4 regions of the Streptomyces sp. NPDC058307 genome follow, and region 2 is predicted to be linked to each of the others. Evidence: riboswitches for the same ligand, from Rfam matches in the RefSeq annotation. Region 2 holds a riboswitch; each other region holds the start of a gene.
What was found. Region 2 has a riboswitch for cyclic di-AMP ahead of ACFVYN_RS11670 (C40 family peptidase). Riboswitches for the same ligand answer to the same signal wherever they lie in the genome.
Positions count from the first base shown of each region.

Region 1 (5,073 bases), on a different contig from region 2:
CCCTCGGCCAGCCGGCCCTGGCCCTCGCCGCCAAGCTCGCCTCCCGCGTCCGCACGGCAGGCCTGGACGTCCCCCTCCCCACCACCGAGGGCCTCGGCTACGAACTCCTCGCCCTGGCCACCCACGCCGAGGCGGAGGGCATCGACCCGGAGGCAGCGCTGAGAGCGGCGGCACGGGCCTACCGGGACGCGATCCGCGAGGCCGAGGCCGCCCGGGCCGCCGAATAGCTTCGCGGCCGATCTTGGCGGGGAGTGTTGTGGCCGACGCCGCCGGGGAGCCTGGTGGCCGATCTTGACGGGGAGTGTTGCGGCCGGCCCACCGGGGATCCTCGCGCCCCACTCCACCCACCGGGAACCTGGCGCCCCCCGCCGGGAACCTGGCGCCCACGCCGGGGGACCTGGCGGCGCACCCCGCCGGGGACCTGGCGGCGCACCCCGCCGGGGACCTGGCGGCCCACCCCGCCGGGGAACCTCGCGCCCCACCCCGCCGGGGAACCTCGCGCCCCACCCCGCCGGATAACGTCAAGGAGTGACCGACCAGCCCGCCACCACCCCTGCGAGTCCCGCCCCCGCGACTCCCGCCCCTGCGAGTCCCACCGACGAGACTCCCACCCCCGAGACTCCCCCCTCCTCGGCCCCCACCCCCGAGCTCTTCTCCTGGGAGTTCGCCACCGACCCCTACCCCGCCTACGCCTGGCTCCGCGAGCACGCCCCGGTCCACAGGACCCGGCTGCCCAGCGGTGTGGAGGCCTGGTTGGTCACCCGGTACACCGAAGCCAAACAGGCCCTCGCCGACCAGCGGCTCAGCAAGAACCCGGCGCATCACGACGAGCCCGCGCACGCCAAGGGCAAGACCGGCATCCCGGGGGAGCGCAAGGCGGAGCTGATGACGCATCTGCTGAACATCGATCCACCGGACCACACCAGGCTCCGACGGCTCGTCAGCAAGGCGTTCACGCCCAGGAGGGTCGCCGAGTTCGCGCCCCGGGTACAGGAGTTGACCGACCGTCTCATCGACGGGTTCGCGGCCACGGGTTCCGCCGACCTCATCCACGAGTTCGCCTTCCCGCTCCCCATCTACGCGATCTGCGACCTGCTCGGTGTCCCCGGTGAGGACCAGGACGACTTCCGGGACTGGGCGGGCATGATGATCCGTCACGGCGGCGGTCCGCGAGGCGGGGTGGCGCGGTCCGTGAAGAAGATGCGCGGCTATCTCGCCGAGCTCATCCACCGGAAGCGGGAAGCGCTGCCCGATGAGCCCCCTCCCGGCGAGGACCTCATCTCCGCGCTCATCCGGGCCTCCGACCACGGGGAGCACCTCACCGAGAACGAGGCCGCGGCCATGGCCTTCATTCTTTTGTTCGCAGGTTTCGAGACCACCGTCAATTTGATCGGAAACGGTGCCTACGCCCTCCTCACCCACCCCGAGCAGCGCCACCGGCTGCAGGAATCCCTGGCCAGGCAGGAGAGGGGCCTCCTGGAGACCGGTGTGGAGGAACTGCTGCGGTACGACGGCCCGGTGGAACTGGCCACCTGGCGGTTCGCCACCGAACCGCTGCGGATCGGGGGGCAGGACATCGCCACGGGTGACCCGGTGCTCGTCGTACTCGCCGCCGCGGACCGGGATCCACAGCGGTTCGCCGACCCCGATGTGCTCGATCTGTCCCGCCGTGACAATCAGCACCTCGGTTACGGCCACGGCATCCACTACTGCCTCGGTGCCCCGCTGGCCCGCCTGGAGGGCCAGACCGCGCTCGCCACCCTCCTCACCCGCCTCCCGGATCTCCAACTGGCGGTCGATTCGGCTGATTTGCGGTGGCGTGGGGGACTCATCATGCGTGGACTGCGCACTTTGCCGGTGGAGTTCACGCCCGTCTGGTAATCGACCGAGAGACCCCTCTTGTCCCGGATCGGAGGCGGGTAAACGTGACGAGTCCTCAAGTTTGTGATCCTCACGTGATCTACGCGGCATTAACTTGTGACAAGTGATCGAATCCCTATACGTTCACGGACCAGCGCGGTGCCCCGCACCACTCGCCGCGCCGGTACTTGCTGTCTCGGGAAAGGTCCCCTCATGCTCTCCGGGAACGGTCGTCACCGTCGCCCCCGTCAGGCTCCCGCTCTCCTCGTGGCGGCCGGTGTGACGGGCTCCGCCATCGCGATCCCACTGCTCGGAGCGACCGGGGCGAGCGCCGCCACCGGCACCACCTGGGACCGGGTCGCGGAGTGCGAGAGCGGCAGCTCCTGGAGCGCCAACGACGGCAACGGCTACTACGGCGGCCTGCAGATGTCCCAGGAGAACTGGGAGAAGTACGGCGGCCTCGCATACGCCGAGACGGCGGACCTCGCCAGTCGCAACCAGCAGATAGCCGTGGCCGAGAAGCTCCTCGCGGACCAGGGCATCGCCGCCTGGCCGACCTGCGGTCTGCTCGGCGGTCTCAGCAAGGACTCGAGCTCGGCCGACGTCGACACGGGGGTGGGGAGCGGGACGCCCTCGCCCTCGGCGTCCGACTCGTCGAACACATCCGGTTCATCGGGCTCGTCCGGTTCCTCCGGTTCCGCCGACTCTTCGGGCTCCGAGGAGTCCTCCGGTCTGCTCGACGGGCTGGACGGTTCGTCCGTGACGCCCTCGCCGTCGGCCACTCCCTCCGGTGACGACAGTTCCGCCAAGCCGGACAAAAAGAACCCTTCGACTTCCGACGGTTCCGCCGCAGCGGACACCCAGCCTTCCGACAGCTCGCCCGTGGTGAGCACGGAAGAGGACGAAGCGGACAAGTCGTGGCAGCGGGGCAGCTCTTCGGCCCTCGTGGACGTCGGCGCCCTCGGTTCCGGCAAGCACCGCGGCTCCAGCGCCGAGGAGATTGCGACGAAGAGCACAGCCTCCTCCCCGGCCGGCCGGCATGCCGTCGGCACCTACACCGTCCAGGAGGGCGACTCCCTCGTCTCCATCGCCGACTCCCTTGGCCTCGACGGCGGATGGCGTGCCCTCTACGCCGAGAACAAGGACCGCATCGGGGCCGACCCGAACGGCATCGTCGCCGGTCAGACCCTCGACACAGGGGCTGAATAGGGCTGAAAAGGCCTGAAAAACAGCGGGAGTTCACGTCACACTTCGCACTGAATGTCCACTTTGGTGAAAGTGTGGGATGAGTCTCAGAAGCCCTGATCGTCTTTGAAATTCGACCGAGCCCGTGTCTACGGTCGTGACCGCTCGGCAACCCGAGCCCCGTCGGTCGCAACGCCGAATCCTGCCAGTGGCCGAACGGGAACAGTCGTCGCGTCAAGCGCCGTAGGCAGGAGCGGGGGACCCAAGGTAAGTGCCGGACCCAGCAGTTCAGCTGGACCGGCTTGGGGTTAAGTCGCGCACCGGGAGGTGCGCGGCCGGGCAACTCAACCGGCCCGAACCCGACAGCTCACCTCGCAGGCGTCGGTGAGGGGATCCACCATGCTGTTTTCCGGCAAGGGCAAGCACCGCCGTCCGTCCAAGGCCACCCGTGCCGCCGCTCTGGCGGGTGTCACCGGTGTCGCCATCGCCGCCCCGCTGATGGCGGCCGGCAACGCCTCCGCCGCTACCGCCTCCGAGTGGGACACCGTCGCCCAGTGCGAGTCCGGCGGTAACTGGTCCATCAACACCGGCAACGGCTACTACGGCGGCCTGCAGTTCTCCGCCTCCACCTGGGCCGCGTACGGCGGCACGCAGTACGCCGCGCAGGCCAACCAGGCCAGCAAGTCCCAGCAGATCGCCGTCGCCGAGAAGGTCCTCGCCTCCCAGGGCAAGGGTGCCTGGCCGGTCTGCGGCAAGGGCCTGTCCAGCGCCGGCTACAGCGGCAGCAGCTCGTCCTCCTCGTCGAACTCCAGCTCCTCTAACTCCAGCTCCTCGAACACGAGCAGCCGTTCGACCGAGAAGCAGAGCGCCTCGCGTTCGGCCGAGCGTCCGGCCGCCAAGAAGACCGTCACCACCCCGACCGGCAAGAAGGTCAAGAAGGGCGACGGCGAGTACAAGGTCGTCAAGGGCGACACGCTCAGCTCGATCGCCGAGAAGCACAAGGTCAAGGGCGGCTGGCAGAAGCTGTTCAAGCTGAACAAGGACATCATCACCGACGCCGACTTCATCTACCCGGGTCAGCAGCTGCACCTGAAGTAGGCCCCGGCTGAACCACAGTGCCCTCACAGCCGTGTCCTTCATGATGAAGGCCTCGTGAGGGTCACCCCCCGTCCCCACGGGCTCCCCGCTCCGGTGCGTGTTCCCCCGTACGCACCGGGGCGGGGTTTTTTCATGCTCGCCGAGGCCCGTCTTTGTTCAGTTCAGAAACAATTTACTCTCGGTTCTGTCCAGGGGGCGGTCCACACGGTGGCCGATCCCCCGGAGCCGGTTAGGCTCGGTCTCGCAGAACCCACCGCGGTCCCGGCGGACCGTGTCACATCCCAAGAAGGAGATGCTCGTGCCGTCCATCGACGTCGTCGTAGCCCGGGAAATCCTGGACTCCCGAGGCAACCCCACGGTCGAGGTCGAGGTCGGCCTCGACGACGGCAGCACCGGTCGTGCCGCCGTCCCGTCCGGCGCCTCCACGGGCGCCTTCGAGGCCATCGAGCTGCGCGACGGTGACCCGAACCGCTACCAGGGCAAGGGTGTCGAGAAGGCCGTGCTGGCCGTCATCGAGCAGATCGGCCCGGAGCTGGTCGGCTACGACGCCACCGAGCAGCGTCTGATCGACCAGGCGATGTTCGACCTGGACGCCACCGACAACAAGGGCTCGCTCGGCGCCAACGCCATCCTCGGCGTCTCCCTCGCCGTCGCCCACGCCGCCTCCGAGGCCAGCGACCTCCCCCTCTTCCGCTACCTGGGCGGCCCGAACGCGCACCTGCTGCCGGTGCCGATGATGAACATCCTGAACGGCGGCTCGCACGCCGACTCCAACGTGGACATCCAGGAGTTCATGATCGCCCCGATCGGCGCGGAGTCCTTCTCCGAGGCGCTGCGCTGGGGCACCGAGGTCTACCACACCCTCAAGAAGGTCCTGAAGAGCAAGGGCCTGTCGACGGGCCTGGGCGACGAGGGCGGCTTCGCGCCGAA
Region 1 is NZ_JBHVYZ010000055.1:39,442-44,514, forward strand. It holds gene ACFVYN_RS31140 (nucleoside triphosphate pyrophosphohydrolase) at 1-227, shown strand, start outside; gene ACFVYN_RS31145 (cytochrome P450) at 529-1,881, shown strand; gene ACFVYN_RS31150 (transglycosylase family protein) at 2,074-3,069, shown strand; cyclic di-AMP (ydaO/yuaA leader) riboswitch at 3,275-3,441, shown strand; gene ACFVYN_RS31155 (transglycosylase family protein) at 3,445-4,143, shown strand; gene eno (phosphopyruvate hydratase) at 4,436-5,073, shown strand, end outside.
Region 1: another riboswitch for cyclic di-AMP. It lies ahead of ACFVYN_RS31155 (transglycosylase family protein); the one in region 2 lies ahead of ACFVYN_RS11670 (C40 family peptidase).

Region 2 (5,073 bases):
CCGGGCGGCCTCACCGCTGGTGAGCCCCGCACTCGCGCGCAGCGCACGCAGTTCGGCGCCCAGTTTTCGCCGACGCACCGCGGGGCCGTGCTGCATGGCGCTACTCCTTACTCCGTGCGAGCCGCCCGCATACGGTCTCGCGTCGCGGAGTTCACCGCTTCGAGCGACAGATATATGCACATCTTGGTGGATCGGCACCCGTCACGGCCTCGGTGATGGCACTCTGACGATGAACCACCAGTCCGGGACCGTACTCGAACCATCCGCACCGTGTCGGACTCCGGTCCCGTGGGAAAGGGACGACGTCGCCATGGCAGACCACCTGGAAGCATCCGTCACTCTGCCGAGCGAACCCGCCTCGGTCTCCGCGGCCCGCACCTATGTCCTGACCACACTGGCGGAGTGGGGGCTGCCGCCGACCACCGACGCCGCCGAGACCGTCCGGCTCATCGTCTCCGAACTCACCACCAACGCCGTACAGCACACCTTCGGGCAGTCACCCACCTTCACGGTGGACATCGAGCTGGAGCGTGACGAACACCTGCGCATCGGGGTCACCGACAGCCACCCCCGCTTCCCCAAGCGGCTGCCGGCCGCGGTCCAGCAGGACAACGGGCGGGGGATGGTGATCATCCGCTGGCTCGCCGCGGAGTACGGCGGCAGACTGAGCGTCAGGCCCACCCGGGAAGGCGGCAAGACCGTCTCCATCGAACTGCCCTGGACCGTACCTGCGGAGCCGGTCACCGCCGCCGGCCAGCAGGAGCCGTGACCGACCGGTCGCGGACGCGGGTGCCGCGGGCACGCGTGTCAGACCGGCCGCGCTCTGTCGCACGCTGGGGCGGCCGAGCCGTCGTCGGGGTCGCCGCAGGCGCGGTGACGGCTCTCGGGGTGATGCTCCCGGGCGGGCCGCCGCGCGCGGCCTGATCACCTCGTGCTCCGCCGGCCGGGGTGCCGGGCGCGCCGGTGCCGCCTCGCGCTCCTCGGCGAGGCCCGCCCGCCGGACCAGTCGGGGAAGCGTGCCCCACAGGCCCACACACACCATCAGGGTCGCCGCGCCCGCGGCCACTCCGCCCGCCCGGCCCGTCGTCACGTCCACCACGAGCAGCACCGATCCGGTGAACGCGAACACCAGAACCCCCATGCCGACCGTCGCGAGCCGGGAGGAGACCGGCACGATGCGGGCCTTGGCGCCGCGTTGGAAGAGCGAGCGGTGCAGGGCGGCGGGCGCGGTGAAGAGGGCCGCCGCGAGCACCGCGAACAGCAGCGTGGTGACGTACGGGGCGCGCTGGAAGGTGTCGGGCGACGGGAAGCGCCGGGTGAAGGCCAGGGTCAGCAGAAAGGCGAAGAGGATCTGCACCCCGGTCTGGGTGACGCGCAGTTCCTGGAGCAGTTCGCCGAAGTTGCGGCCGGCGCACTCCAACGGGTCTCGCTGCGGGCGGTGCACCGGCTGTGGTCGGCCATGCGGCACGGGTAACCACCTGAGCCCGTGTCACGGGAGGCCCGAGAGGGCGACGGGAGGTCAGGTCGCCGCCGCCCCCTCGGGGGCGTCACTTGACCCGGCCGTACCAGACGCTCTTCGTCCAGATCTTCTGCAGTCGCACCACGTCCCCGGTCTTCGGGGCGTGCCAGATCTTTCCCTTCCCGGCGTAGATGCCGACGTGGTACACGTTCGAACCCGAGTGGAAGAACACCAGGTCGCCGGCCTTGCGGCTGCGCACGCCGATGTGGCGGGTCTTGTTGTACTGCTGGGCCGCCGTGCGCGGGAGCTTCTTGCCCGCCTTCTTGAACGAGTACAGCGTGAGCCCTGAGCAGTCGAAGCGGCGGGGCCCGGTGGCGCCGTACTTGTACGGCGAGCCCTTCTTGGAGGCCGCTACCTTGAGTGCCTTCGTCGCAGGTGTCGCTGCCGCGGCGTCGGGCGCGAGGCCCGGGACCACGACGGAGCCGCCCACGGCGGCGATGGCGAAGGCCGAGGCCGTACCGGCCCGGACCATCAGCGACGGGACACGATTGAGCGCAGTCATGCGCAACCCTTCGTCAGCCGCCTGTGAAGGATGACCTGTCGGATTCGGGCTGGCGAAGTTGCCCGGCCGCTGACGCGGCTTCACCCCAAGGGATGCTCGGCCCGGTCATGGTGTGACCGTTCCGGCGACCCGTCGTGCTTGGGTCCTCCACTCCTGCCGATCCACTTCTGTCGACCGGTCATCCGGGCGGCGGCAGGACTCGGCGTCCGCCCGGATCGCCCCGCCACTGCGGCGGGGGCTTGTCGTCAGACAGGGATCTTGGCGCAAGAAAGTGCGAAAAGCCCAACGGAACCGATGATTTGTGGTGTTACTCACCACTCACCCGTTTGGGTGGACACCCCTTCGAAGGACCCCGAAGGAAGGGGTGTCGAGGGGTCAGGAGACCCCCGGACCAGCACAGAAGGGCCTCGTTCCGGTAGCGAACCAGGCGCGTTGCGCAAGTTCGACGCTCGCAAAAAGGGAGCCGTGCCTCCTCCAATAGGGGGTACGTCGTTTGGTCCGTTTCGACTCAGGTCCGGACGCCTCATCAACTGTCGGGCTCGGGAGGGACGGTGACCCGGGCCGTACGCCGCTCGCCGTCCAGGACCCGCAGCGCCCGCGCCAGCGTCTCGGCGTGCAGTTCGCGCTCACCCCGGCCGTGCATCAGCACCAGCGCGTCGCGCAGCTCGGTCGCCCTGCTCACCAGCGCCTGCGCGGCGCGCAGGCCGCCGTAGGTGTCCTCGCGCCGGGCCGGGTTGATCCGGCCCAGCAGGTCGACCACGTCGAGATAACGGTCGATCAGCTCGCCCTCGGCGCGCGTGAGTGCGGGCAGCGGTGGAAGGTCCGGGACCATCGGGCGATCACCTCGCGCCCGGTGCGGGGTGGGAGGACCTGCGGCTCGGGACGATCGCGTCCGCCAGGCCGTACTCCACGGCGCCCCGGGCGTCCAGGATCCTGTCGCGCTCGATGTCCGCGCTCACCTGTTCGGGGCTGCGTCCGGTGTGCCGGACCAGCATCTCCTCCAGGCGGGCCCGCACCCGGATCAACTCCTCGGCCTGGATGGCCAGATCGTTCGCCTGTCCCTGCACCGGCTCGCTCAGCGCGGGCTGGTGGATCACCACCCGGGCGCCCGGCAGGACGGACCGCTTGCCGGGGGTGCCCGCCGCCAGCAGCACCGCGGCGGAGGAGCCGGCCTGTCCGAGGCAGGTCGTCTCCACGTCGCAACTGACGTACTGCATCGTGTCGTAGATCGCCGACATCGCGCTGAACGAGCCGCCGGGGGAGTTGATGTACAGCGAGATGTCCCGGTCGGGGGCCTGGTACTCGAGGTACATGAACTGCGCCATCAGATCGTTCGCCGAGGTGTCGTCGATCTGCGTCCCGAGGAAGACGATCCGTTCCTCCAGCAGCTTCGAGTACGGATCCGTCGTCGTGTGCCCGAAGCTCGTGCGCTCATGGAACTCGGGCAGGACGTGACGGGCGGTGGGTCGGATCATGGCGTACCCCTCCTCGCGGCAGGCTGTCCGTAAAAAATGTACAGGACGTACGTGACGTGATGATGGGGCGCATTGAAGTGATCCACAAATCACCGCAGGTCAGGCCGTGTTTAAGCTGATCGTGAAGCAGGTTTCCCTCACGATCGTCTGGTGTGTTCAGGCAGCCCGCGTCGCCCTCAAAGCCGAGCAGAACCGTGAGGTGATCCGAGGCGGCGCGTAGGCAACTGGACCACCGCGCTCCAGGTCACCGGCAGCCGTGAGTGACCGTCTGCAAGCTTCCGAGCGCCGGAGGGCCCGTCGTCCGTACTCTGGGGGGCTTGCGGCGAATCAGGCTGATTCCTGGCACGATGCCTGTTATGCAACGGGTGCCCGTCCCCTGCCCCGGCCATCTGATCCCGGATGCCACCGACAGGTTCGACGCCGCATACCGGGCGGCCAAGGCGCAGCGTGCCGTGTACGTGGGTATCGAACGCGAGGGCGAGCGGTGGACGGTCAAGGCGGATGCGCTGAGCGCCGGCCCCGCCCACATCGTCCAGGACAGCGTGAACCTCGCCATGCGGGCCGCCATCGTCCGCCTGGTCCGCGCGCGGGAGGCAGGATCGGATGCTTTTGCGGGCCCGGTGTACTTCATGCTGCACGGCGTGCCCAGCGAAGGGCGGGCCCGTGAACTCACCGCCGCCTTCCACGCCGCCCTGTATGGAGATCTGGGGCCGCTGCACCGCGCGGTGCCTGCCTGCCGCTGATCAAGACGGTGACGCGGCCGGTTGACGCCTCAGTGACCTGACCCGCGCCCGGAGCGTTGAGCCGGGCAGGACGGACGCACCGCCGTCCCGAGGGCCCTCGGCTTGCTTCCCGCTATTGGGCCGAGGGCCACCTGCTCGTGGTCACAGCCTCCGGCTGGCCCGGTGTACGAAGGCGGGCGGGAGGTTCGCCCACACCGCCTTCGAGCGCTCCAGCCGGTCGAAGCGGCAGGCCAGTTCGGCGGTGAACTGGCGGGCGGGCGGGGTCCAGGCCGCGTGCAGATAGGCGAAGGTGGTGAACCGGCCACCGGGCGCGAGGACTTCGCTCACGGCGTCCAGGATGTGTCCGCGCCGGTCCTGCGGCATGACCGTCCACGGCAGCCCGGAGACCACCGCGTCGACCGGTTCGCCCACCACGGCGGCCAGCCCGGCGGCCGAGCCCTGGACCACGGTCAGCCGGCTGTCACGCCGGGTGGCCGACAACCGGGCGGCGAGCACCTCGTTGAGCTCGACTGCGACGAGCCGTGCGTCGGGGGCGAGCCGGGCGAGGATCGCGTCGGTGAACACCCCGGTCCCCGGGCCGAGTTCGGCAACGAGCCGGGCCCGCTCCAGGCCTATGCCCTCGGTCATCGTGTACGCCAGCCGCCGTGAACTGGCGGCTACGGCACCGGTCATGAGGGGCCGTCTGAGGAACTCGGTGGTGATGGACATGGCGGCCATGCTGGAAGAGCGCCGGGTGGCCGGACGTCGTATCCCGGGCTGGTGTCCGTACGACTGGGGGAGGACCTGGTGACGCCCGCCAGGACGATGCCGGGGAGCGGGGCCCGGCCGTAGCGT
Region 2 is NZ_JBHVYZ010000012.1:65,069-70,141, reverse strand. It holds gene ACFVYN_RS11685 (helix-turn-helix domain-containing protein) at 1-96, opposite strand, end outside; gene ACFVYN_RS11680 (ATP-binding protein) at 311-769, shown strand; partial or broken gene ACFVYN_RS11675 (DUF6328 family protein) at 1,070-1,357, opposite strand; gene ACFVYN_RS11670 (C40 family peptidase) at 1,548-2,021, opposite strand; cyclic di-AMP (ydaO/yuaA leader) riboswitch at 2,025-2,236, opposite strand; gene ACFVYN_RS11665 (hypothetical protein) at 2,548-2,853, opposite strand; gene ACFVYN_RS11660 (ATP-dependent Clp protease proteolytic subunit) at 2,861-3,496, opposite strand; gene ACFVYN_RS11655 (hypothetical protein) at 3,853-4,239, shown strand; gene ACFVYN_RS11650 (class I SAM-dependent methyltransferase) at 4,381-4,947, opposite strand.

Region 3 (5,073 bases), on a different contig from region 2:
GGCCCTGGCGCAATCTGCTGTTCGCCTTCGCCTGGGGCGCCTGCGCGGCCGCGCTGATAGCGATCATCGCCAACAGCTTCGCGACGAAGTGGATAGCGACGGCGACCGCCGACCCGTCCGGCGCGGACACCCTCGGCGCGACCGTGATAGCACCGATCGTCGAGGAGTCGGCCAAGGCCGCCGCCGTGCTGCTCGTCTTCCTGTTCCGCAGACGGGACTTCACCGGGATCGTCGACGGCGTGGTGATAGCGGGGGTCACCGCCACCGGCTTCGCCTTCACCGAGAACATCCTCTACCTGGGCACCGCCTTCGGCACCGACCAGCTCACCGGCGACAGTGGCATCGCCTCCGTCACCGCCGCGACCTTCTTCGTACGCGTCGTCATGTCGCCGTTCGCGCACCCCCTGTTCACCGTCCTGACCGGCATCGGCTTCGGCATCTCCGCGCTGTCCGCGGAACGCCAGCACGTACGGCGGGTGCTCGTCCCGCTGTCCGGGCTGCTGCTCGCGATGGCCATGCACGCGACGTGGAACGGCTCGTCGACGTTCGGGCAGTACGGCTTCTTCGCGGTGTACGCGATGTTCATGGTGCCGGCGTTCGCGCTGCTGACCTGGCTGGTCATCTGGACACGGCAGCGGGAGCTGAGGACCGTGCGCGAGGAACTGCCCGCGTACGCCGTCGCCGGATGGCTGACGCCGACCGAGCCCTATGTGCTGGGCTCGATGCGGGCGCGGCTCTTGGCGCGGGACTACGCGCGGCGGCAGTTCGGCGGGCGGGCCGCGGCGCGGGCGGTCTCGCAGTACGAGGCGTACGCGACGTCGCTTGCCTTCCTGCGGCGCCGGGGGCGGCTCGGGCGGGCGGGCGCGGACTTCGTCGTACGGGAGCGGGAGTTGCTGCACGAGCTGTGGCGGCGGCGGGACGTCGCGCGTCCCTCGCTGGACCACGCGGCCCGGGTGACGGCACCGCCGGTCCCGGTGGCCGCGCCGCCCTGGCCGGTGTACGGGGCGTACGGATACGCCCCTCACCAGCCCCAGCCGACGCACCCCGCCCAGCCGACGCCCCCGGTCCACCCGGTCCACCCGGTCCACCCGGTCCACCCGGTCCACCCGGTCCACCCGGCGGTGCAGTACCCCGCCTACAACCCGTACCGCACGTAGCTCGCGCGGCGGAGGCTCAGGCCGACGCCTCCGTCAGGCGCGCAAGCTCCTCCTCCGTCAGGGTCAGGTCCGCCACGCCCAGCAGCGCCGGCAGCTGTTCCACCGTGCGGGCGGACGCGATCGGCGCCGCGACCGTCGGCCGGGCGGCGAGCCAGGCGAGGGCGACCGTGGCGACCGGGACGGTGTGGGCCTCGGCGATGTCGTCGAGAGCCGCGAGCACCTTCCGGCCGCGCTCGGTGTCCAGGTGCTGGCCGGCGCCCGCGGCGCGCGCGCTGTCGACCGTCGTACCGGGGCGGTACTTGCCGGTGAGGAACCCGGAGGCGAGGGCGTAGTACGGGACGGCGGCGAGGCCCTCCCGGGCGGCGACGGCCTCGAGTTCACCCTCGTACGTGTCGCGCGAGACCAGGTTGTAGTGGGGCTGGAGGGCGACATAGCGCGCGAGGCCCTCGCGGTCGGAGAAGGCGAGGGACTCCGCGAGGCGCGCGGCGGAGATGTTGGAGGCGCCGATCGCCCGCACCTTGCCCGCCCTCACCAGGTCGTCCAGCGCGCCGATGATCTCCTCGACCGGCACCTCGGTCTTGTCGACGTGGGTGTAGTACAGGTCGATGTGGTCGGTGCCCAGGCGCTTCAGGGAGGCGTCGGCGGCGGCCTTGATGTTCGCCCCGGACAGGCCCGGGAAGTCGGGGTGCTGGCTGACCTTCGTGGCGATGACGACGTCGTCGCGGTTGCCGCGGGCCGCCAGCCACTTGCCGATGACGGTCTCGGACTCGCCGCCGGAGTTTCCCTCGACCCACGCCGAGTAGACGTCGGCCGTGTCGATGAAGTTGCCGCCGGCCGCGGTGTACGCGTCGAGCACGTCGAAGGAGGTGGCCTCGTCAGCGGTCCAGCCGAAGACGTTGCCACCGAGGGTGAGCGGGAAGACCTCGAGGTCGGAGGAGCCGAGCTTGCGAAGAGAAGTCATGCCATACGTCAACGCCCGCGCCGGGCGCCGGTCTTCCGCTATGGCCGCAAAGTCCTCGTAAACAAGCGGAAGCAGCTACTCCGGCGCACCGGCGGGAACCTCCGGGAACCCCGAGGGGCGCCTCAGGGAGTGAGCCCCTTGCCGCGCAGCCACGTCATCGGGTCGATCCCGTTGGCCGAGCCGCCCGGGTGGACCTCCAGGTGCAGGTGCGCGCCGGTCACGTTGCCCGTGGCGCCCACGCGTCCGATGACGTCACCGGTGCCGACCTTCTGGCCGACGCTGACGTTGATCGAGGACTGGTGGCAGAACCACAGCTCGGTGCCGTCGTCGAGGGTGAGGATCGTGCGGTAGCCGTAGGAACCGGCCCAGCCGGCCTGGGTGACGGTGCCGCCGTGGATCGCCTTGATGAGCGTGCCCGTGGGGGCGGCGAAGTCGAGGCCCGTGTGGTAGCCGGAGGCCCACAGGGAGCCGGCCTGACCGAAGGTGCCCGTGATGGTGTACGACGAGGTCGGCAGCGTGTACTGCTTGGCGAGCTCGGCCAGGCGCGCGGCCTCGGCCTTCTTCGCGGCCGCCTCCTCCGCCTTCTTCTTCGCGGCGGTGGCCTTCTCCTGGGCCTCCTTCTCCGCCTTGGCGGCGGCCGCGTCGGCCTCCTTCTCGGCGGCGTCCGCGATGGCCTGGGCGGCCTTGGTGTCGAGCTGGCCCTGCTGCACCTCGGCCTGGGCCAGGATGCGCGAGCGCAGCGCCTCACCGGCGCCCGAGGTGCCCTTGACGGTGTCGGCGGTGGTGGCGCCGACACTGCTGAAGGCGCTCGTGTCGTCCGCGGCGGGGGCGGAGTCGTCCGAGATGAGCGAGCCCACGTTGGGCAGGTCCGGCAGCGAGATGGAGACCGGCGGCTTGCCGGTGTTGGCGCTGGCCATCCCGCCGGCGCTGACGGCGGCTATGACACCGACGCCCAGAACGGTGGAGCTACGGGCGAACCCTCCGCCACGCTGCTTGGCGACGCGATGCCGGCCTCGTACGGGGGCGAGGGAGTCCGCGGTGGGGTTCCACTCGCCGAGCGGGGCCTCGTCGTCGGCACGGTAGCCGCCGTATACGAGGGTGTCGCTCGGGACGTACGGCGCCTCGGGGGCAGGCGGGTTGGACGCCACGTGGGCGCGCTCCTTTCCTTCCTTCTCGCCTACCGGGTTAGCTGACGGGTTCGGAGCAGGAAGGTCTCCTACGCGCGTATACCGACCGTGCTGCCACGGCGGAGTACGAGCGATTCACCCCAAGTTGGTGGTTCCCCGGTTCCCTTGCGGAATTCGGCGCGTGAGCACGGAGCCGTCTCTTGTGACGGCTGGGACGACCGCGCTGCGTTATCGAACGTTAATAGACCCGGGGGCCCGATTCCAAGCTGTTCCACTTGATCATTAACGAAACCCGGCAGGACTTACGGCCCATGAACGGCTAAAAACGGGCGAGTTGACCTTCACTCAAGCCACACACGGACATTGACGGTATGTCAGCTGTAACGCGGAGGGCGGTCACGCGCTCACCCCGCGTCACATCACGTCACGAGCGGAAAAAACACTCAGGGCCGGAATCCAGTGAACTGGATTCCGGCCCTGAGCCTTGAGTAGCGGGGACAGGATTTGAACCTGCGACCTCTGGGTTATGAGCCCAGCGAGCTACCGAGCTGCTCCACCCCGCGCCGTTGTGTAACCAGCATACGTCATCCGGGGAGTGCTCCGCGCCAGGGTTGTTCCGGGCGTCGTGCAGGTGGTCGAGTCGGCGATGGCCAGGACCGCCGCGGGGAGTGATCCTCGCCCGGCCCCCGATGGTGTAGCGGGCTACACCGTGCGCCCGGGGCCCGTTCGTCTAGCGTGAGCCGCATGTGGAAGTCGGTGCAGCGGACGGCGATGGCGACCGTGCATCTCGTCGTGGCCGCGGCGATGTGCTTCGGCATGTACCTCTTCATCACGGTGCTCCTGATCGCCGCCATCGGTACGGTCGCCGTGGTCGGCTGCTGGCTGCTGCCCGAGGCCGTGCTGCTGATACGGCGGATCGCCGGCGCCAAGCGGAACCTGACCGCCCTGTGGACGGGCCGGGAGATCCCCGAGGCGTACACACCGATGACCGGCACCCTGCGCGAACGGCTGCGCATCTCGGTGCGGGACCCCGGCACGCTCAGGGACCTGCGCTGGATGCTCGCCTACTACCTCTACGGCGCCCTCCTCGCCCTCGCCCTCCCGCTGTGGCCCCTCGGCCTGCTGGTCGACGGCGTGTGGGCCGGAGCGCTGCGCCGAGCCCCCGTCGTCCTGCCGCTGATCGTGCGGCTCGCGGACACCGAGGCCCGCTGGTCGGCCGTGCTGCTCATGCCGTCCCCGAGTGCCAGGCTGGCCCGCCGGGTCGAGGAGCTGCGGGAGACCCGGGCCGACGCGATCGCCGCGCACGAGGCCGAGCTGCGCCGCATCGAGCGGGACCTGCACGACGGCGCCCAGGCCAACCTGGTGGCGCTGTCGATGCGGATCGGACTCGCCAAGCGGGCCTACGAGCGTGACCCGGACGCCGCCCGCAAACTGCTGGACGACGCCCAGGACCAGGCCGAACAGGCGTTGACGGAGCTGCGGCAGGTGGTGCGCGGGATCCATCCGCCGATCCTCACCGACCGGGGTCTCGTCGGCGCGGTACGGGCGCTCGCCGCGAGCAGCGGGCTCACCGTGGGCGTGGACGACGGCGGCCTGGACGAGGGCACCCGGGCGCCCGCGGCGGTGGAGGCCGCGGCCTACTTCGTGGTCGCCGAGTCGCTCACCAACGTCGCCAAGTACAGCGGCGCCGACCGGGCCGAGGTCCGGCTGGCCAGGACCCGGCGGGGTCTGACCGTGCGGGTGCGGGACGAGGGCCGGGGCGGCGCCGACGAGTCCGCGGGCTCGGGGCTGCTCGGGATGCGGCGCAGGGTCGCCGCGCTCGACGGGA
Region 3 is NZ_JBHVYZ010000105.1:7,170-12,242, forward strand. It holds gene ACFVYN_RS39445 (PrsW family intramembrane metalloprotease) at 1-1,157, shown strand, start outside; gene ACFVYN_RS39450 (aldo/keto reductase) at 1,174-2,118, opposite strand; gene ACFVYN_RS39455 (M23 family metallopeptidase) at 2,241-3,266, opposite strand; cyclic di-AMP (ydaO/yuaA leader) riboswitch at 3,278-3,435, opposite strand; tRNA gene ACFVYN_RS39460 (tRNA-Met) at 3,735-3,808, opposite strand; gene ACFVYN_RS39465 (histidine kinase) at 3,990-5,073, shown strand, end outside.
Region 3: another riboswitch for cyclic di-AMP. It lies ahead of ACFVYN_RS39455 (M23 family metallopeptidase); the one in region 2 lies ahead of ACFVYN_RS11670 (C40 family peptidase).

Region 4 (5,073 bases), on a different contig from region 2:
CCCCCGAGCGCGGGAAGCTCGACAACGGCCTCACCCTCCTGCGCTGCCACCGCCCCGGCCAGCAGGTCGTCGCCGTCGAGGTGCTCCTGGACGCGCCCCTGGACGCCGAGCCGGCCGGCCTGGACGGTGTCGCCACGATCATGGCGCGCGCGTTCTCCGAAGGCACCGACAAGCACTCCGCCGAGGAGTTCGCCGCCGAGCTGGAGCGCTGCGGCGCCACCCTCGACGCGCACGCCGACCACCCGGGCGTCCGCCTCAGCCTCGAAGTGCCGGCCTCCCGCCTCGCGAAGGCGCTCGGTCTGCTGGCCGACGCGCTCAGGGCGCCCGCGTTCGCGGACAGCGAGGTCGAGCGGCTCGTCCGCAACCGCCTGGACGAGATCCCGCACGAGCTGGCCAACCCGTCCCGGCGCGCCGCCAAGGAACTCTCCAGGGAGCTGTTCCCGGCGGACTCGCGCATGTCGCGCCCGCGCCAGGGCACCGAGGAGACCGTCGAGAACATCGACTCCGCGGCCGTACGCGGCTTCTACGAGAAGCACGTGCGGCCCGCCACCGCGACCGCCGTGGTCGTCGGCGACCTCACCGGCATCGACCTGGACGCGCTGCTCGCCGACACCCTCGGCTCCTGGACGGGGTCCACGGGCCGGCCGCGCCCCGTGCCGCCGGTGACCGCCGACGACACCGGCCGCGTCGTCATCGTGGACCGCCCCGGCGCCGTCCAGACGCAACTGCTGATCGGCCGTATCGGCGCCGACCGGCACGCACGCGTGTGGCCCGCGCAGGTGCTCGGCACCTACTGCCTCGGCGGCACCCTCACCTCCCGCCTGGACCGCGTCCTGCGCGAGGAGAAGGGCTACACCTACGGCGTACGGTCGTTCGGGCAGGTCCTCAGGTCCGCCCCGGACGGCTCGGGCGCCGCGATGCTCGCCATCAGCGGCTCGGTCGACACCCCGAACACCGGTCCCGCCCTGGACGACCTGTGGAAGGTGCTGCGCACGCTGGCCGAGGGCGGTCTCACCGACGCCGAGCGCGATGTCGCCGTACAGAACCTCGTCGGAGTGGCACCGCTCAAGTACGAGACGGCCGCGGCCGTCGCGAGCACGCTGGCCGACCAGGTCGAGCAGCACCTGCCCGACGACTACCAGGCGACCCTGTACCAGCAGCTCGCCGCGACCGGCACCGTCGAGGCCACCGCGGCCGTCGTGAACGCCTTCCCGGTGGACCGGCTGGTGACGATCCTGGTCGGCGACGCGGCCGCCATCAAGGAGCCCGTCGAGGCGCTCGGCATCGGCGAAGTCAAGGTCGTGACGGCCGAGTAGAGGAGCTGGACGTCAGGAGCCCTGGTGACGCAACAGCCACCAGGGCTCCTGGATGTCCGAATTGGGCAGGAGGTTGCCTGTCTGCCCTGTGGGATGCGCTACAAACCCCGTGATCGGTTTGGGGATTGAAAGTGGCCCCGCTTAGCGTCCTCTGGGCTGTCCGTCAGGCACTGCGCCGCGCCCGCGGCACCGGACAGTCATCGCCGAGTCCCCGCATGGCGTAAGTCAGGGGAGCCGGGGACCCATCACAAGTCCCTGGGGTGAATCGGACGCCCGCGCACCGCGAGGGGGTCCGTAGGAGACCTTCCTGCTCCGAACCCGTCAGCTAACCCGGTAGGCGAGAAGGAAGGAAAGGACCAGCCACCACATGGCGTTCACCTGCGCCACCGGGAAGCACCGTCGTCCCGGCCGTATGAAGCGCACCACCGCCCGCGCGGCGGGTGTCGCGGCCCTCGCCACCACCGGCGTCATCGGCACCATCGCAGCCCCGGCGTTCGCCGCCGACAACTCCGTGGAGCAGACCGGCCTCATGCCCGTCGTCAGCGTCGGGGAGTCCCTCGCCGACCAGCTCGACGCCCAGGCCGAGGCGCAGGCGCAGGCCGCCGCGCAGAAGAAGGCGGCGGCGGAGGCCAAGCGCAAGGCCGAGGCGCGCGCCAAGGAGATACGCGAGGCCAAGGAGCGCGCCGCCCGCGAGGCCGAGCGCAAGCGCCTCAACCGCTTCGTCGCCCCGATCTCCGGCTCCTACGTGTCCACCGGCTACAAGACCGGCGGCTCCCTGTGGTCCTCCGGCAGCCACACCGGCATCGACTTCCACGCCGCCAGCGGCACCTCGGTCCACGCGGTCGGCCGCGGCACCGTCGTGGAGACCGGCTGGGGCGGGTCGTACGGCAACCAGATCGTGATCAGGATGGCCGACGGCACGTACACCCAGTACGGCCACCTGTCGTCCATCGGCGTCTCGGTCGGCCAGTCGGTCACTCCCGGCCAGCAGATCGGCCTCTCCGGCGCGACCGGCAACGTCACCGGCCCGCACCTGCACTTCGAGGCGCGCACCACTCCCGAGTACGGCTCGGACATCGACCCCGTCGCCTACCTGCGCTCCCACGGGGTCAACGTCTGACGCCCACCGCGCGACCGCCACGAGGCCCCGGCTCCCGAGCCGGGGTTTTCGTCGTTTCCGGGGCCCCGTTGTCCAAAAAATATCCCCGGATTCCCGTCCGCCGTCGGAAATTCCCGCTCATTGCAATAGAGTCACTGAACACACGTCAATCGGCGACGTTTCACGGGGATTAAGACGGAGGTCGGACATGCGTATTCCGGCGCACTCGGTATGCACGGCGATCCGCGACGACATCGTCGCCGGAGTCCACGAGCGCGGGAGCCGGCTCACCGAGGAACTGCTCGCCCGCCGCTACGGCGTCTCCCGGGTCCCGGTCCGCGAAGCCCTGCGCACACTGGAGGCCGAGGGCTTCGTGGTGACGCGGCGCCACGCGGGCGCGTGTGTGGCAGAACCGACCGAGCAGGAGGGCGCCGACCTCCTGGAGATGCGCATGCTCCTCGAACCGCTCGGTGCCTCCCGGGCCGCCCAGCGGCGCACCGAGGCCCATCTGAAGGTGCTGCGCGGCCTGGTCAGGCTGGGGCAGGAGCGGGCCAGGCGCGGCAACAGCGACGATCTGCGCTCCCTGGGGGGCTGGTTCCACGAGACGCTCGCGCAGGCCTCCGGCAGCCCCGCGCTGACCTCGATGCTGACCCAGCTGCGCCACAAGATCGCCTGGATGTACGTCGTGGACGCGCCCGCCAACCCCGTGGAGTCGTGGGCGGAGCACGGCGCGATCGTGGACGCGGTGGCGCGCGGGGACAGCGAGCGCGCGCGGGCGATCACGACGCTGCACACCGAGCGCTCGGGCGCGGCGCACCGGCTGCGGTTCACCTCCGGGCCGGACCGCACGGACCGTGTGAGGACCTCGCAACATCCTGTAAACGTGACAGGTCTGCGGCATTAACACGGGCGCCGTATACAAAGAGGGAGTAATTCGCGGGGCGCTATTTCCGCTGCCCGCAAAAGGGAAATGCGAAGGGCCCGCCCGGTAATTCGGACGAGCCCCTCGGTGCTTTTCAGGGCACCTTCCCTCAGACGGTCTCGGGAAGCTCCTCGAGCCCCTCGGCGACCAGCTTGGCGAGCCGGTCGAGGGCCGCGTCCGCACCCTCGGCGTCGGAGGCGAGGACGATCTCCTCGCCGCCCTGGGCGCCCAGGCCGAGAACGGCCAGCATGGAGGCCGCGTTGACGGGGTTGCCGTCGGCCTTGGCGATCGTCACCGGGATGCCTGCGGCCGTGGCGGCCCGGACGAAGATGGAAGCGGGGCGGGCGTGAAGGCCCTCGGCCCAGCCGACGTTGACGCGGCGCTCAGCCATGTGATGCTGCCCTTCGGTTCTCAGGGTTGTCTAGACCAGTTTCCCACACGTGAAGCGCTCCCGGACAGGCCTGAAGTCCTGCCGGGGGGAGTGGTCGGACCGCGGCCTCGGCCCGACTTCCGTCCCTGTGTGTCCTCGTGTGTCCTCGCGCGTTCTCCACAGACTGCCTCGCGCCGTTGTCGTACGCGAGCCGTACTCTGGGGCCCATGCAGAGCGCGTCGGACCGGCACGAGTATCCCGCCCACTGGGAGGCCGACGTGGTGCTGCGCGACGGCGGCACCGCGCGTATCCGGCCCATCACCGTCGACGACGCCGATCGCCTGGTCAGCTTCTACGAGCAGGTCTCGGACGAGTCGAAGTACTACCGCTTCTTCGCGCCCTACCCTCGCCTGTCCGCCAAGGACGTCCACCGCTTCACGCACCACGACTTTGTGGACCGGGTGGGACTCGCCGCCACGGTCGGCGGCGAGTTCATCGCCACCGTACGCTACGACCGCATCGGCGCCGACGGTATGCCCGCCACCGCCCCCGCCGACGAGGCCGAGGTCGCCTTCCTGGTCCAGGACGCCCACCAGGGGCGCGGCGTGGCCTCCGCCCTCCTCGAACACATCGGGGCCGTCGCCCGCGAGCGCGGCATCCGGCGCTTCGCCGCCGAGGTGCTGCCCGCCAACGTCAAGATGATCAAGGTGTTCACCGACGCCGGCTACACGCAGAAGCGCAGCTTCGAGGACGGCGTCGTACGCCTGGAGTTCGACCTGGAGCCCACCGACCGCTCGCTCGCCGTGCAGTACGCGCGCGAACAGCGTGCCGAGTCGCGGTCCGTGCAGCGGCTGCTCACCCCCGGCTCCGTCGCCGTGGTGGGCGTCGGACGCGCCCCGGGCGGTGTGGGCCGCAGCGTGCTCGGCAACATCAGGGACTACGGCTTCACCGGCCGCCTGTACGCCGTGAACAAGGCGTTCCCCGAGGAGCAGAAGGAACTCGACGGCATCCCCGCCCACCGCTCGGTGCGGGACATCGACGGCCCCGTCGACCTCGCGGTCGTCGCCGTACCGGCCGAGCACGTGCCCGAGGTCGTCGCCGAGTGCGGGGCACACGGCGTGCAGGGACTCGTCGTGCTCTCCGCCGGGTACGCCGAGAGCGGCCCCGAGGGGCGCGAGCGTCAGCGTGAACTCGTGCGGCACGCACGCGCGTACGGCATGCGGATCATCGGCCCGAACGCCTTCGGCATCATCAACACCTCCCCGGACGTCCGCCTCAACGCCTCACTGGCCCCCGAGACCCCCCGCCCCGGCCGGATCGGCCTGTTCGCCCAGTCCGGCGCCATCGGCATCGCCCTGGTCTCCCG
Region 4 is NZ_JBHVYZ010000025.1:25,614-30,686, reverse strand. It holds gene ACFVYN_RS19490 (M16 family metallopeptidase) at 1-1,316, shown strand, start outside; cyclic di-AMP (ydaO/yuaA leader) riboswitch at 1,508-1,671, shown strand; gene ACFVYN_RS19485 (M23 family metallopeptidase) at 1,684-2,436, shown strand; gene ACFVYN_RS19480 (GntR family transcriptional regulator) at 2,624-3,319, shown strand; gene ACFVYN_RS19475 (HPr family phosphocarrier protein) at 3,447-3,728, opposite strand; gene ACFVYN_RS19470 (GNAT family N-acetyltransferase) at 3,935-5,073, shown strand, end outside.
Region 4: another riboswitch for cyclic di-AMP. It lies ahead of ACFVYN_RS19485 (M23 family metallopeptidase); the one in region 2 lies ahead of ACFVYN_RS11670 (C40 family peptidase).